One region of the Streptomyces gobitricini genome, then DNA from elsewhere that is predicted to be linked to it. Evidence: riboswitches for the same ligand, from Rfam matches in the RefSeq annotation. Region 1 holds a riboswitch; the other holds the start of a gene.
The links. Region 1 has a riboswitch for glycine ahead of gcvP (aminomethyl-transferring glycine dehydrogenase). Riboswitches for the same ligand answer to the same signal wherever they lie in the genome.
Positions count from the first base shown of each region.

Region 2: it holds a riboswitch for glycine, as region 1 does, so the genes downstream of both, gcvT (glycine cleavage system aminomethyltransferase GcvT) here and gcvP (aminomethyl-transferring glycine dehydrogenase) in region 1, are expected to answer to the same signal.

Region 1 is NZ_BAAASR010000026.1:9,032-16,460, reverse strand. It holds gene ABD347_RS22700 (glutamate-cysteine ligase family protein) at 1-531, opposite strand, end outside; gene ABD347_RS22695 (hypothetical protein) at 1,052-1,645, shown strand; gene ABD347_RS22690 (DUF5999 family protein) at 1,895-2,101, shown strand; gene gcvP (aminomethyl-transferring glycine dehydrogenase) at 2,223-5,108, opposite strand; glycine riboswitch at 5,292-5,391, opposite strand; gene ABD347_RS22680 (PRC-barrel domain-containing protein) at 5,506-5,871, shown strand; gene ABD347_RS22675 (DNA polymerase IV) at 5,799-7,382, opposite strand.
Region 2 is NZ_BAAASR010000024.1:52,059-59,487, forward strand. It holds gene ABD347_RS21740 (ABC transporter permease) at 1-604, opposite strand, end outside; gene ABD347_RS21745 (enhanced serine sensitivity protein SseB C-terminal domain-containing protein) at 912-1,691, opposite strand; gene ABD347_RS21750 (enhanced serine sensitivity protein SseB) at 1,728-2,468, opposite strand; gene ABD347_RS21755 (AAA family ATPase) at 2,543-3,208, opposite strand; glycine riboswitch at 3,382-3,474, shown strand; gene gcvT (glycine cleavage system aminomethyltransferase GcvT) at 3,630-4,745, shown strand; gene gcvH (glycine cleavage system protein GcvH) at 4,816-5,193, shown strand; gene glyA (serine hydroxymethyltransferase) at 5,206-6,465, shown strand; gene ABD347_RS21775 (L-serine ammonia-lyase) at 6,622-7,429, shown strand, end outside.

The sequences.
Region 1 (7,429 bases):
CGTGCAGCTCAGCCGCTCCACCCCCTCGATGTCGAGGGTGAAGTCCTCGCCCCGCGCGGCCACGATCTCGTCGTTCAGCAGTCGGTAGCGGTCGACGTCGGAGAGGTTCGTGGAGACCAGGTCCTCCTGCGAGAGGGTCGGAAGAATTCCGATCATCACAATGCCGGCGTCGACCTCCTGCGCCTTGCGGTGCGCGTACGCCAATCCGGTGCGCAGCTCCTCGGCGAGCTGGTCGAAGACCCGCCCGCCGAGCCGGTGCGGGGCAATGTTCACTTCCAGATTGAACATTCCGAGTTCCGTCTGGAAATCCCGGCTCGCGATGCGCTCCAGCACCTCGGCATTCATCATCCGGGGCATGCCGTCGGCGCCGGCCAGATTCAGCTCGATCTCCAGACCCACGAGATTCCGCGGCCGATCGAACCTCTTGTCGGCAAGGAGTCGCTCCAGTCCCGTCAGGCACTCCTGGAGTTTCCTGCGGTACCTCTGCCGATCGGACAGGTCGAAGCCGCCTGCCGCGATCTTCTCCCCCATCGAAGGGTCCCTCCTCGAGTGGGCGGCGCGCGGCATCGTCCGCCCGCGTCACGGACGATAATGCCCAGCCGGGCTGATCTGTAACGCCCGCGCGGACAAGGGCTTGGGCGGTAGGCTGGATACATTGTTTGTCCGGCACATACCGGAGGCATGAGGCAGCGCGCAGTTACCGGCGGCCGACACCGGCCGCGACCGCCCGGAGCGCCGCACCCCGCCGGTGGAAACGGTGGCGCCATTCGGCCTACCGCGCCCCGGGCAACACCGCAGGCAGCGGCTCGGCCATCACGGGAAATACACAGAAACGCCGCAAATCAAAGACCCGTTTCAGCCTTGACGGTAATATCGCCGACGGCTAGCGGAAACATTGTGTGAACACGTGTCGTATAAACTCCGGACGAGGCAGAGAGTCGAGCCCGGCCACGGCCCAACGGTCCCTCCGGCACCCTCTGACCCCGAAGCTGACACCGCCGTCCGCACCTCCCCCGCATCACCCTGTCTCTTGACTGAGAGGCGACCCACCATGCCGCTGCACGTCTCCCCTGCCCCCGCGCCTGCCCTGCGCAGTGTCCTCGCGGCACTCGGCTCCCCCGCCGTCCGCGAGGCCCACACCCCCGCTCTCCGGTCCGTCCAGGGACCATTGAGCCCGGAACTCCCGCTGCCCCTGCACGTCCTGGACGTCCGTGACCCGATCGCTCCGCCCGCCGGCTCACCGCGGACCCGGCTGGCCGGCTGGCGGTTCCTGATCCGCGGCGGCGACCGCCCGGTGGCCGCCGCGGACACCGTCCTCACCCCGGGCGGCTGGTCCTTCTCCCACTTCTTCGAAGGGCCGTACCTCGCTTCGACGGAGCGGGCCGTGCGCCAGGCGGAGTCCATGGCGACCCGCCACCAGCCGCGCCTGCTGTCCGTACCCGACCTGTACATGCTGACGCTCTGGCTGCACGGGGACACGGAGGCCGATCCGGCCACCGGCGCGCCGGCCCCGGCGGATCTCCTGATCCCGCTGGCTCCCGCACCCCCCGGGATCGCCTCGCACCTGCCGTACCGGGTCGCCGACCTCCTGCCGGTCCTGACACTGCGGCTGATCCCTCCGCCGCTGCTGGAGTCAACCGCGTGACGCCCGCCGGTCCGTTCGGACTAGCCCGGTAAGGCCATCCCGAACCACCCGAAGGGACAGTGCGGTTGAGCTGAACCATCCGCGCGGGTGACACGTCATTAAGCAGTAGGAAGCGCTGCCGCGAAATCCCTGCGGATTGACGCCGGTGGGGCAACACTGGGAACGGACCGACCGACAAACGGGGGGGCGGCGATGAACACCGCATCGAGCCGCAGGACACACACCACACCGCAGCGAAAGAACCAACCCATGTGCCAGCACCAGCCAGCCTGTCCGTCCGCCGACTCCGCCGACAGGGAGGCGGCCCGCTTGGTGGCTCACCACCCGGAACAGGGCTGGAGCCTGCTGTGCAACGGCGTCCTGCTCTTCGAGGACACCGGTGAACTGCTGCCGGACGGCCAGATCATCGCGCCGCACCGACCGCTGAGCGCCTCCAAGGTCGTGACGGCCGCCTGAGGCACCGCACAGCACCACCGGCACCGCGAGAACACCACCCGCACCGCACAGAACCACCCACCGCACGGCGAAGGGCCGGTACGGAGTCCATCACCTCCGCACCGGCCCTTCGCCGTCGCCGTCAGTTGTCGTACTCGTCCAGCGGCGGGCAGGAGCAGACCAGGTTGCGGTCGCCGAACGCTCCGTCGATGCGGCGCACCGGCGGCCAGTACTTGTCCGCCGCCGAGACACCGGCCGGGAAGACCGCCTCCTCACGGCTGTACGCGTGCGACCACTCGCCGCCCAGCGCGGCCGCCGTGTGGGGGGCGTTGCGCAGCGGGTTGTCGTCCGCGGGCCACTCGCCCGACGCGACCTTCTCGATCTCCGCGCGGATGGCGATCATCGTGTCGCAGAACCGGTCCAGCTCGGCCAGGTCCTCGCTCTCGGTCGGCTCGATCATCAGCGTGCCGGCCACCGGGAACGACATGGTCGGGGCATGGAAGCCGTAGTCGATCAGCCGCTTGGCGATGTCGTCGACGCTGACGCCGGTCGTCTTGGAGATGGGCCGCAGGTCCACGATGCACTCGTGGGCGACGAGCCCGGCCGGGCCGGTGTAGAGCACGGGGTAGTGCGGCTCCAGGCGCTTGGCGATGTAGTTGGCCGCGAGGACGGCGACCTGCGTCGCCCGCTTGAGGCCCTCGCCACCCATCAGCCGTACGTACGCCCAGGAGATCGGCAGGATGCCCGCCGAGCCCCACGGGGCGGCCGAGATCGGGCCGACGCCCGTGTCCGGTCCCGCGCTGGGCTGGAGCGGGTGGTTGGGCAGGTACGGGGCGAGGTGCTCCCGGACGCCGACCGGGCCGACACCGGGGCCGCCGCCGCCGTGCGGGATGCAGAACGTCTTGTGCAGGTTCAGGTGCGAGACGTCGCCACCGAACTGGCCGGGCTTCGCCAGCCCCACCAGGGCGTTGAGGTTGGCACCGTCCACGTACACCTGACCGCCGGCCTCGTGGACCTGGGCGCAGATGTCCGCGACGTGCTCCTCGAACACGCCGTGCGTGGACGGGTAGGTGATCATCAGCACGGACAGTTCGTCGCGGTACTGCTCGATCTTGGCGCGCAGGTCCTCGACGTCGATCTCACCGTCGTCGGCGGTCTTGACGACCACGACCTTCATCCCGGCCATGACGGCGCTGGCCGCGTTGGTGCCGTGCGCGGAGGAGGGGATCAGGCAGACCGTGCGCTGCGAGTCGCCGTTGGCACGGTGGTACGCGCGGACGGCGAGCAGACCGGCCAGCTCGCCCTGCGAACCGGCGTTCGGCTGGATGGAGACCTTGTCGTAGCCGGTCACCTCGGCGAGGCGCTCCTCCAGCTCACGGATGAGGGTCAGGTAGCCCTGCGCCTGGTCGACCGGCGCGAAGGGGTGCATGTGGCCGAACTCCGGCCAGGTCACCGGCTCCATCTCGGTGGTCGCGTTCAGCTTCATGGTGCAGGAGCCGAGCGGGATCATCCCGCGGTCCAGCGCGTAGTCACGGTCGGCCAGCCTGCGCAGGTAGCGCAGCATCGCCGTCTCGGAGCGGTGCGCGTGGAAGACGGGGTGCGTGAGGTACTCGTCGGAGCGCAGGCACGCCTCGGGCAGGACGTCGGCGGTGGCGGCGTCCAGCGCCTCGATGTCACCGCGCGCGCCGAAGGCGTCCCACACGGCGGCGATCTGGGCGCGGCCGGTCGTCTCGTCGCAGGCCACGGAGACGTGGTCGGCGTCGACGAGGCGCACGTTCACCCCGTTCTCGCGGGCGGCGGCGACGGCCTGGGCCGCCTTGCCGGGCACGCGTACGGTCACGGTGTCGAAGAACGTGCCGTGCACGACCTCCACGCCCCCGGCTCGCAGGCCCTCGGCGAGGACGACCGCGTAGCGGTGGACACGCCGGGCGATCTGCCGCAGTCCCTCGGGACCGTGGTAGACGGCGTACATGCCGGCCATGACGGCGAGCAGCACCTGTGCGGTGCAGATGTTGCTGGTGGCCTTCTCGCGGCGGATGTGCTGCTCACGGGTCTGCAGCGCCAGGCGGTACGCCTTGTTGCCGTCGGCGTCGACGGAGACGCCGACGAGCCGGCCCGGCAGGCTGCGGGCGAACGTGTCGCGCACGGCCATGTAACCGGCGTGCGGACCGCCGAAGCCCATCGGCACGCCGAAACGCTGGGTGGTGCCCACCGCGATGTCGGCACCCAGTTCGCCGGGCGACGTGAGCAGGGTCAGCGCCAGCAGGTCGGCGGCGACGGTGACGACCGCGCCGAGCTCGTGCGCCTGGTCGATGACGGCCTTGATGTCCCGCACGGCACCGGAGGCACCGGGGTACTGCAACAGCACGCCGAAGACACCGCGCTCGGCGACCTCCGCCGGGATGCCCTCGCTCAGGTCGGCGACGACGACCTCGACACCGGTCGGCTCCGCGCGGGTCTCGATGACGGCGATGGTCTGCGGCAGGGCGTCGGCGTCGACCAGGAAGACACCGTTCTTGACCTTGCCGACGCGACGGGCCAGCGACATCGCCTCGGCCGCGGCGGTGCCCTCGTCGAGCAGCGAGGCGCCGGACGTGGGCAGACCGGTCAGGTCGGCGACCATCGTCTGGAAGTTGAGCAGCGCCTCCAGGCGGCCCTGCGAGATCTCCGGCTGGTACGGCGTGTACGCGGTGTACCAGGCGGGGTTCTCCATGACGTTGCGCAGGACGACCGGCGGCGTGAAGGTGCCGTAGTAGCCGAGGCCGATCATGGGGGCGAGCACCTGGTTGCGGTCGGCGAGCGAGCGGAGCTCGGCCAGGACCTCGGCCTCGGTACGCGCGTCGGGCAGACCGAGGGCCTCGGCGCTCTTGATCACGTCCGGCACCGCGGCGGCCGTGAGCTCGTCGAGCGAACCGTAGCCGACCTGCGCCAGCATCTTGGCGCGGGCCTCCTCGTCGGGCCCGATGTGCCGCTGCTCGAACGGGATGCCCTGTTCGAGTACGGAGAGCGGAATGCGGTTGGCGGTCATTGCGGAGGCCTCCTGGTCGATACGACCTGCGAGGGGCACCACGGCGCGGGTGCCCGGACGGCCTCCCCCTCTGTCATCTCGACCTGAGAGCTTCACCGGCACCTCCCGGGAACGGGACGGACCGGCTTTCACCGTCGGTGAGAGCGGATGCCGTCCGACGCCCGCCCTGCTTTCCAGAGTGACCTCGTCCGTGCGGTACCGGGTGCCTGAGAGATTCCGGGGAGGATTTGCTCCTTCGGCGCCTCCGAAAGGATTCTCCGGAGGACTCTCCCGCACGGGGTCAGCGGCCGTCTGCCAGCCTACCAGCGCGGTCCGCGCCCGATCCCTCGAGTGGCCGACGTCACCGATGTGCACTTTGGTAGTACGTGAGGAGCGGTTGCGACCATCTGGAGGAACCGTGCAGACCGACATCGATCCGCGCAGCCTGATCGGCCGCAAGGCCTTCGACCGCGACGGCCACAAGATCGGAACAATCGACGAGGTCTACCTGGACGACGCGACGGGCGTGCCCGAGTGGGCGGCCGTACGGACGGGCCTGTTCAGCCGCGACGCCTTCGTCCCCCTCGAACCCAGCGACGTGGCCGAGGACGGCCTGCACGTCCCCTTCGAGCGCGCCCTGATCAAGGACGCGCCGGACTTCGGCGTCGGCCGTCACCTCTCGCCCGAGCAGGAGCTCCAGCTCTACCACCACTACGGCCTGGCGATTCCGCCGCCCCCGTCCACCGACCGGGACTTCGGCAGGCTCGCCGGCCAGGAGGACTGATCCGGCACCAGAGGCAGCGGATCGGACGGCTCCAGGTCCGGGTCGTCGGACCGGAACGTCCGCACCCTCCCGGGCTCCGACCAGGGCTCCTCGAAGCGCACGGTCACTCTCCCGAGCCCGCTGCCCTGGACCCACCCGGCCCCGTAGCCGGCATGCCGCACGTCCTGCCCGGCGACCCACCGCCGCTCCTCCCTGCCCGCCTCCGCCGCACCCGCCACCCCTCGGGCAGGGCCCGCCGCCCCCTCCGCGCCACCCGCCCAGAGCCGGCCGCCCTCGCGGTCACCGGGCGCGGCCGGCGCGACCACCTCCGCCGCCGGCACACCCGGCCCGCCGGCCCCCGAGCCGCCCTCCCCGCCCCGCCCCGCCGACACCGCGCCCCCGGCGACCCCGGCCGGCCGCTCCACCTCCGCCCCGTCCGCCCGCGCATCCGCACGCTCCGCCGCGGCCTGGGCGAACAGGTCCTCCTGCGTGTAGTCCGCGAGACCCGTGACACCGACGCCCAGCAACCGCACGCCACCGGTCGTGTCCACCCCCTCCAGCAGCCGCGCCGCCGCCTCCCGCACCACCACGGGGTCGTCGGTCGGTCCCCGCAGCGTCTCCGACCGGGTCAGCGTCGAGAAGTCGTACCTCCGCACCTTCAGCACCACCGTGCGCCCCGACCGCCCCGCGCCCCGCAACCGCTGCACGCACCGCTCGGCCAGCCCCTCCACCTCCATCCGCACCCGCACCCGGTCGTGCAGGTCCACGTCGAAGGTGTCCTCCACCGACACGGACTTGGCGTCCCGCTCCGCCACCACCGGCCGGTCGTCGTACCCCATCGCCATCCGGTACAGCGACTCCCCGTGCGCCTTTCCCAGCAGCCGTACGAGCTCGTCCTCACCCGCCCCGGCCAGGTCCGCCACCGTCGTCATCCCGGCCCGTCTCAGGTGCTCACCCGTGGCGGGCCCCACCCCCGGCAGGATCCGTACCGACTTGGGGCCCAGCAGCTCCCGCTCCGTCCCCGGCTCGATCAGCACCAGCCCGTCCGGCTTGGCCTCCTCGGACGCGATCTTCGCGATCATCTTGGAGCCGGCCAGTCCCACCGACCCGGTGAGCCCCGTGACCGCCCTGATGTCCCCGCGCAGCCGCTCGCCGGCCGCGCGCGCGGTGACCGCGTCCGTTGCCGAGCCCCCGGCCTCCAGATCCACGAAGGCCTCGTCGAGGCTGAGCGGCTCCACGAGGGGCGACAGCCGCCGCAACAGCTCCATGACCTGTTCGCTCACCGCCCGGTACAGCGAGAAGCGCGGCACCAGGTACGCGGCGTTCGGCGCCAGCCGCCGCGCCTGCGCCATCGGCATCGCCGAGTGCACCCCGAAACGCCTCGCCTCGTACGACGCGGTGGCGACGACCCCGCGCGGCCCCAGCCCTCCGACGACCACCGGCTTCCCGCGCAGACTGGGCTTCGCCGCCTGCTCGGCGGCCGCGTAGAAGGCATCCATGTCCAGATGCAGGATCGTCGGCGCGGCTCTCACACCATCGATGCTGCCCTACGCCACTGACAATCGCCCCGCACGCGGGG
Region 2 (7,429 bases), on a different contig from region 1:
CGATGACGAAGATCAGCACGCTGATGTGCAGGGGCAGGCCCTCCAGACCGAAGGCACCGCCCTGCAGGGTCGCCGAGATGGCGATGGCGAACAGCAGGAGCGGGAAGGCGAGGAACGTGTCCATGAGCCGGCTGATGAACGTGTCCACGCGGCCGCCGTAGTACCCGGCGATCAGACCGAGCACCACACCGATCACGTTGGACAGGACCGTCGCGCCGAAGGCGACGACCAGCGAGACCCAGGAGCCCTCCAGGATGCGGGCCAGGATGTCGCGGCCGAACTTGGGGTCGACGCCCAGCGGGTGGTCCCAGCTCATCCCGCCGAACCCGCCCTTGGGAAGGGAGGTGTTGGGATCGACCAGGTCCTGCTGGAAGGCGTTCGGGTCGAGGCCCAGCAGCGACTGCAACGGCCGGGACAGCACGGCGATCAGGATGAGCAGGATGACGACCACTCCGCCGGTCACGGCCACCTTGTCCCGCTTGAAGCGGGCCCAGGCGATCTGACCGAGTGAACGGCCCTCGATCTGCTGGGGCTCGGCGCCGTCGAGTACGGCCTCAGGCGCCGCCTCGGCCTGTGATCCGGTGGTCTCCATGGGTGCGGTCATCGTCCCTCGTGCTCGCCCGTGCCGACGGTCGCCGACAGTGCTCGACGGACCGCCCGGATCTGCGGTGCGGTCCGTTCAGGGAGTGCGCGAATGCGCAGCACGCATGTACGACGCCCCCTGGTTGGGGGGAGTCTTCAATGGGTTCACGATCACCCGCCAGACCTGATGGGGAATGTTTGCGCAACCGTGATGCGGGTCGGCGGCTTCCGTTATCCGGACGGGGTGATCGTCCCAGCGGACCAACCCGGCCCGTAATCCACCGAAACGGGCACCTGCGCGCGGCGGGGCCGAGCGGCCCGGGGACGCGTCAGGCGCGGGACGGGTAGCCGTACCCCGTACCGGGCACGACGGGGGCGGTGAGGTGGGCCTCGCGGTCGTAGAAGGGGCGGGCGTTGGCCCGCAGCCACATCGTCACCGGGTCGTACTCGTCGGACATCGCGACCGTCGAGACGGGCAGACCGTCGGGGACGGCGTCGACGGACTGCCGCATCATCGCGCGTACCGCGTCGACGGACGCCTGGCCGGTGTCGTAGAGGTCCAGGCCGATCGCGAGGTACGGGGTGCCGAGGGCCGGCTGGACCCAGGCGCGGCGCAGCGAGCGGACGGCGGGGGTGCGGTGGGCGTTCTGCGTGAGCAGGGCGTAGAACTGCGGGATCTGGATGCCCGGCTCGGACAGCCTCAGCGGCCCGGCGGGCATCCGGTCGAGGCCGGTGGCGATGCGGCGCAGGTCGGGCCACGGGATGCCGACGCCGCCGCCCGGCGCGTGCGGGTTGAGCCAGATGCCCCAGCGGTCGGGGTAGAGGGCGCGGGCGATGTCACGGCCGGGGACGACCTCGTGGGCGCGGTTCCAGCCGGAGACGGCGAGCTCCTGGGTGGAGGTGACGCACGGGGCGTACCCGAGCCCGTCGACCTCCATGTTCCCGTACTGGGCGTCGGGTGAGCCGGCCCGGCCGTGCCAGAGCAGCATCCACAGCCGGCCGTCGGCGAGGGCGTGCAGGAGCTGCTCGTACGCGTCGTAGCGCCCGGGCGTCACCTGGCTCAGCATGTGCTCGACCTGCCCGGCCGCCGCGGTGCCTGACGCGCTCACCCTGGGTCCCGCCCCTCTTCCGTCCACCCGACCAGCTTATGCGTGCCCGCGCTGGTAGAAGGGCCGTACCTTCTCCAGCATCCAGTCGCCCACCGGGTCCTGCGCCACGTCGAGCAGGACCAGGTTCACCGGCCACGGCACCTGGGTCCGGCCCAGTGCCCGGCCGAGGGCGTCCATCGGTACGTTACGGTCGGCGCCCTCCCAGGAGGAGAGCTGCACGCCGACGAAGAGGGCCGGGCTGTCGCCCTCGACGCTGGCGAGGCAGCGGCGGGCGGTCAGGACCGTGCCGGTGGCGTCGAACTCGGCGGCGGCGGCCGACAGGAAGTCGACCGGGTCCTCCTGCCAGTCCGGCTCGAACAGGCGGACGCGGGCGCCGCTCGCGGGGCCGTCCAGCGGGGTGCGGCCGGTCCGGCACAGTTCGGCGACGGCGGGCGGCGGCAGGGGGGCGCCGACGGCACCGCCCGGGTTCACGGCGATGCCGAGCTGGGGCGGCAGGCCGCGCGCGAACTCGACCGCCGGGGCGACGGCGTACGCCATGTGGGCGCCGACGCACTCGGTGAACTGCGCCTCGGAGCTGAAGACCGGCACATAGGCCTGCCCGTCGATCTCGAGCGTCGGGAGGTCCAGGTTCGGGCGGTCGGGGGCGCCGCCGTTGGGCAGGGGCACCCAGACGTGACTGCGGCCCAGAACCTCGACGATCCGTCCTCCGGCCGCGGGCTCGCCGAGCGAGGCGGCGAGCACCTCTTCCAGCTCGTTGCCCGGCCATGCAGTGTCCACTGGTGCTTCTGGTCCTCTCCGCGCGTGCGTGCCGCTGCCCGCAGCACCCTAACGCGGGGCACCCGTGCGGCGGATCAGAGGAACGTGATCCGGGTCAGCGCGGACGCCGCGGGCCGGTCCATCAGCACCGCGGAGGCGCACCCGCGCGGCACGACGCCCCGTTCCGCGTCCCGGACCAGCCGGCCCACCGCCCTGCGGTGGCGCCCGAAGGCGTACCCGGACACGCCGCGGCCCCGCTCGCGCTGGCCCTCCTTGGCCGTGCCGGGCGTGACGTCCAGCAGGAGCAGGTGCAGGGCCCTGCCCCGCCGCGCGGCCTCCCGGGCGAGCCAGCGCCGCACCCAGGCCTGCGTACCGCAGTCGTGGACGACGACGCTCCGCCCGGAGCGCAGCGCCCGCCGCAGTCCCGCGTAGTGCGCGAGCCGGACGAGGGGGCGGTAGACCGCGTACGGCAGAAGGCCGGGCATCCTGCGCTCCCACCGCTCCCGGGCGTCCTGCGAGTCGATGCCGCGCTCCTGGGCCGTCCGGGCGATCAGAGTGGACTTGCCGCTGCCCGGCAGGCCCGACACCACCACCAGGTCGCCGGCCGCGAAGGTCAGCGTCCTGGGGACCCGGCCGTGCCGGTCCCGCAGGTCGCGTACGACCGGCAGCGCGGCGGCCGCCGCACGGCCCCGAGCGGGCAGGCCCGGCTGGGCGGGCACGCCCGCGGTCGTCGCGTACGCCTCGCCCCGCTGCAACGTCATCGCTACTCCCCCTGCTAGGGCCCTGTCGGGTCCCCGGGCCGGCTGACCCGACCCTTGCCCAAGAAGTGTAAAGAAGGGGTAATAAGCCACAAGCGATTTGCCGAGGAGAACCCTCGTGCAATGATGTGCGCGCCGACGCACACACGTGCGTACACAACCGCATACCGGCCGCTCGAATCCGCGCGGGAGAGTCCCGGGTCCCACCCGGGCGCCGAAGGAGCAAGTTCCTCCCTTGAATCTCTCAGGCCCCGTACCGCGTGGATGAGGCAGATCTGAAAAGCGGGCCGCCGTGGCGGCTCCACCCAAGGTGCAAGCCGAAGGCCGCCCCCGTGCGGTCACGGTGAACCTCTCAGGTTCCGATGACAGATGGGGAGGATCGTCTTCGAGCCATGCCCGTCCTTGGGACCTGGGAGCCACATCCATGAGCACTGCCCCCCGCCTGACCGCCCTCGATGCCGTGCATCGCGCGCTGGGCGCGACCATGACCGACTTCGCGGGCTGGGACATGCCGCTGCGGTACGGGAGCGAGCGCGACGAGCACAACGCCGTCCGTACGAAGGCCGGACTCTTCGACCTCTCCCACATGGGTGAGATCACCGTCACGGGACCGCGGGCCGCGGACCTCCTGGACTTCGCGCTCGTCGGCAACATCGGCAGCGTCGGTGTCGGCCGCGCCCGCTACACGATGATCTGCCGGGAGGACGGCGGCATCCTCGACGACCTGATCGTGTACCGGCTCGGTGAGACCGAGTACATGGTCGTCGCCAACGCCTCCAACGCGCAGATCGTGCTGGACGCGCTGACCGCCCGCGCCGCCGGCTTCGACGCCGTCGTACGGGACGACCGCGACGCGTACGCGCTGCTCGCGATCCAGGGCCCGGAGTCCCCGGGTGTCCTGAAGTCGCTGACCGACGCCGATCTGGACGGGCTGAAGTACTACGCGGGGCTGCCCGGCACCGTGGCGGGCGTCCCCGCGCTGATCGCCCGTACCGGCTACACGGGCGAGGACGGCTTCGAGCTGTTCGTGGAGCCGCGGTACGCGGAGAAGCTGTGGCAGGCGCTGACCGCGGCGGGGGCCGCCGTCGGTCTGATCCCGTGCGGGCTGTCGTGCCGCGACACGCTGCGCCTGGAGGCGGGCATGCCGCTGTACGGGCACGAGCTGACGACTTCCCTGACCCCGTTCGACGCGGGGCTCGGCCGGGTGGTCAAGTTCGAGAAGGAGGGCGACTTCGTGGGCCGCGAGGCCCTGTCGGCCGCCGCCGAGCGGGCCCAGATCGCCCCGCCGCGCAAGCTCGTGGGCCTGGTCGCCCAGGGCCGCCGCGTCCCGCGCGCCGGCATGTCCGTGGTCGCCGCGGGCAAGGTGATCGGCGAGGTCACCTCGGGCGCCCCGTCGCCGACGCTGGGCAAGCCGATCGCCATGGCGTACGTGGACGCGGCGCACGCCGAACCGGGCACCGAGGGCGTCGGGGTCGACATCCGCGGTACCCATGAGCCGTACGAGGTCGTGGCGCTGCCCTTCTACAAGCGCCAGAAGTGACCGTCCGCACCACTCCGCCGTTCACCACCCCGTTCACCAGCACTCCCCCGCGTACAGGAGAATCCCAGTCATGAGCAACCCCCAGCAGCTGCGCTTCAGCAAGGAGCACGAGTGGCTGTCGGCCGCCGAGGACGGCGTGTCGACGGTCGGCATCACGGAGCACGCGGCGAACGCCCTCGGCGACGTCGTGTACGTCCAGCTCCCGGAGGTCGGCGACACGGTGACCGCGGGCGAGACCTGTGGTGAGCTGGAGTCGACCAAGTCCGTCAGCGACCTGTACTCCCCGGTGACCGGCGAGGTCGTCGAGGCGAACCAGGATGTCGTCGACGACCCGTCGCTGGTGAACACCGCCCCGTTCGAGGGCGGCTGGCTGTTCAAGGTACGCGTCACGGAGGAGCCGAAGGACCTGCTCTCCGCCGACGAGTACACCGAGTTCTCCGGCAGCTAAGGACCCTCCCCGATGTCGCTTCTGAACACCCCTCTCCACGAGCTGGACCCGGACGTCGCCGCCGCCGTCGACGCCGAGCTCCACCGTCAGCAGTCCACCCTCGAGATGATCGCCTCGGAGAACTTCGCTCCGGTCGCGGTCATGGAGGCCCAGGGCTCCGTCCTGACCAACAAGTACGCCGAGGGCTACCCCGGCCGCCGCTACTACGGCGGCTGCGAGCACGTCGATGTCGTCGAGCAGATCGCCATCGACCGCATCAAGGCGCTCTTCGGCGCCGAGCACGCCAACGTCCAGCCGCACTCGGGCGCCCAGGCCAACGCGGCCGCGATGTTCGCGCTGCTGAAGCCGGGCGACACGATCATGGGTCTGAACCTCGCCCACGGCGGGCACCTGACCCACGGCATGAAGATCAACTTCTCCGGCAAGCTCTACAACGTCGTCGCGTACCACGTCGACGACGCGACCGGTCAGGTCGACATGGCCGAGGTCGAGCGCCTCGCCAAGGAGTCCAGGCCGAAGCTGATCGTCGCCGGCTGGTCGGCCTACCCGCGCCGGCTGGACTTCGCCGCCTTCCGCCGGATCGCGGACGAGGTCGGCGCGTACCTGATGGTCGACATGGCCCACTTCGCGGGCCTGGTCGCCGCCGGTCTGCACCCCAACCCGGTGCCCCACGCCCATGTGGTCACCACCACGACCCACAAGACGCTGGGCGGCCCGCGCGGTGGCGTGATCCTGTCCACGGCCGAGCTCGCCAAGAAGATCAACTCCGCGGTCTTCCCCGGCCAGCAGGGCGGCCCGCTGGAGCACGTGATCGCCGCCAAGGCGGTCTCGTTCAAGGTCGCGGCGAGCGAGGAGTTCAAGGAGCGCCAGCAGCGCACCCTGGACGGCGCCCGCATCCTGGCCGAGCGCCTGGTCCAGCCGGACGTCACCGAGTACGGCGTGTCGGTCCTGACCGGCGGCACCGACGTGCACCTGGTCCTGGTCGACCTGCGCAACAGCGAGCTGGACGGCCAGCAGGCCGAGGACCGGCTCCACGAGGTCGGCATCACCGTCAACCGCAACGCGATCCCGAACGACCCGCGGCCCCCGATGGTCACCTCGGGCCTGCGGATCGGCACCCCGGCCCTGGCCACGCGCGGCTTCCAGGCCGAGGACTTCACCGAGGTCGCCGACATCATCGCCGAGGCGCTGAAGCCGGCGTACGACGCGGACGCGCTCAAGGCCCGGGTCTCGGCCCTCGCCGCGAAGCACCCGCTTTACCCTGGTCTGTAGCCGTTACGGCGTTACGTAACTAACAGACTGATCTGCGGGGCACCGCGCACACTGGACAGTGAGTGCGGTGCCCCGTGTCTTGCCCCGCCCCACGCCCCACCCGTTGTCCCGCACCACCCCGGCAGACAGCGACGTCTTCCAACCAAGGAGTCCCCCGTGGCCATCTCGGTCTTCGACCTGTTCTCGATCGGCATCGGCCCGTCCAGCTCCCACACGGTCGGCCCCATGCGCGCCGCCCGGATGTTCGCGCGCCGGCTGAAGAACGAGGGCCTGCTGGCCCCGACCGCCTCGATACGCGCCGAGCTCTACGGCTCGCTGGGCGCGACCGGCCACGGCCACGGCACCCCCAAGGCCGTCCTCCTCGGCCTGGAGGGCGACTCGCCGCGCACGGTCGACGTCGAGACCGCCGACGACGAGGTCGAGCGGATCAAGACGGAGAAGCGCATCAACCTGCTCGGCGCGCACGAGATCCCCTTCGACTTCGACGAGGACCTGGTCCTGCACCGCCGCAAGGCGCTGCCGTACCACGCCAACGGCATGACCCTGTGGGCGTACGACGCCGACGGCGCCACCCTGCTGGAGAAGACGTACTACTCGGTCGGCGGCGGGTTCGTGGTCGACGAGGCCGCCGTCCAGGGCGACAACCCGATCGTCCCCGACGACACCGTCCTGAAGTACCCCTTCCGCACCGGCGACGAGCTGCTGCGCCTGACCCGGGAGACCGGGCTGTCGATCTCCGCGCTGATGCTGGAGAACGAGAAGGCCTGGCGCACGGAGACGGAGATCCGCGAGGGGCTGCTGGAGATCTGGCGCGTCATGCAGGCGTGCGTGGACCGCGGCATGTCCCGCGAGGGCATCCTCCCGGGCGGCCTGAAGGTCCGCCGCCGCGCCGCGAACACCGCGCGCAAGCTCCGCTCCGAGGGCGACCCGCTGGCCCTCTCCATGGAGTGGATCACGCTCTACG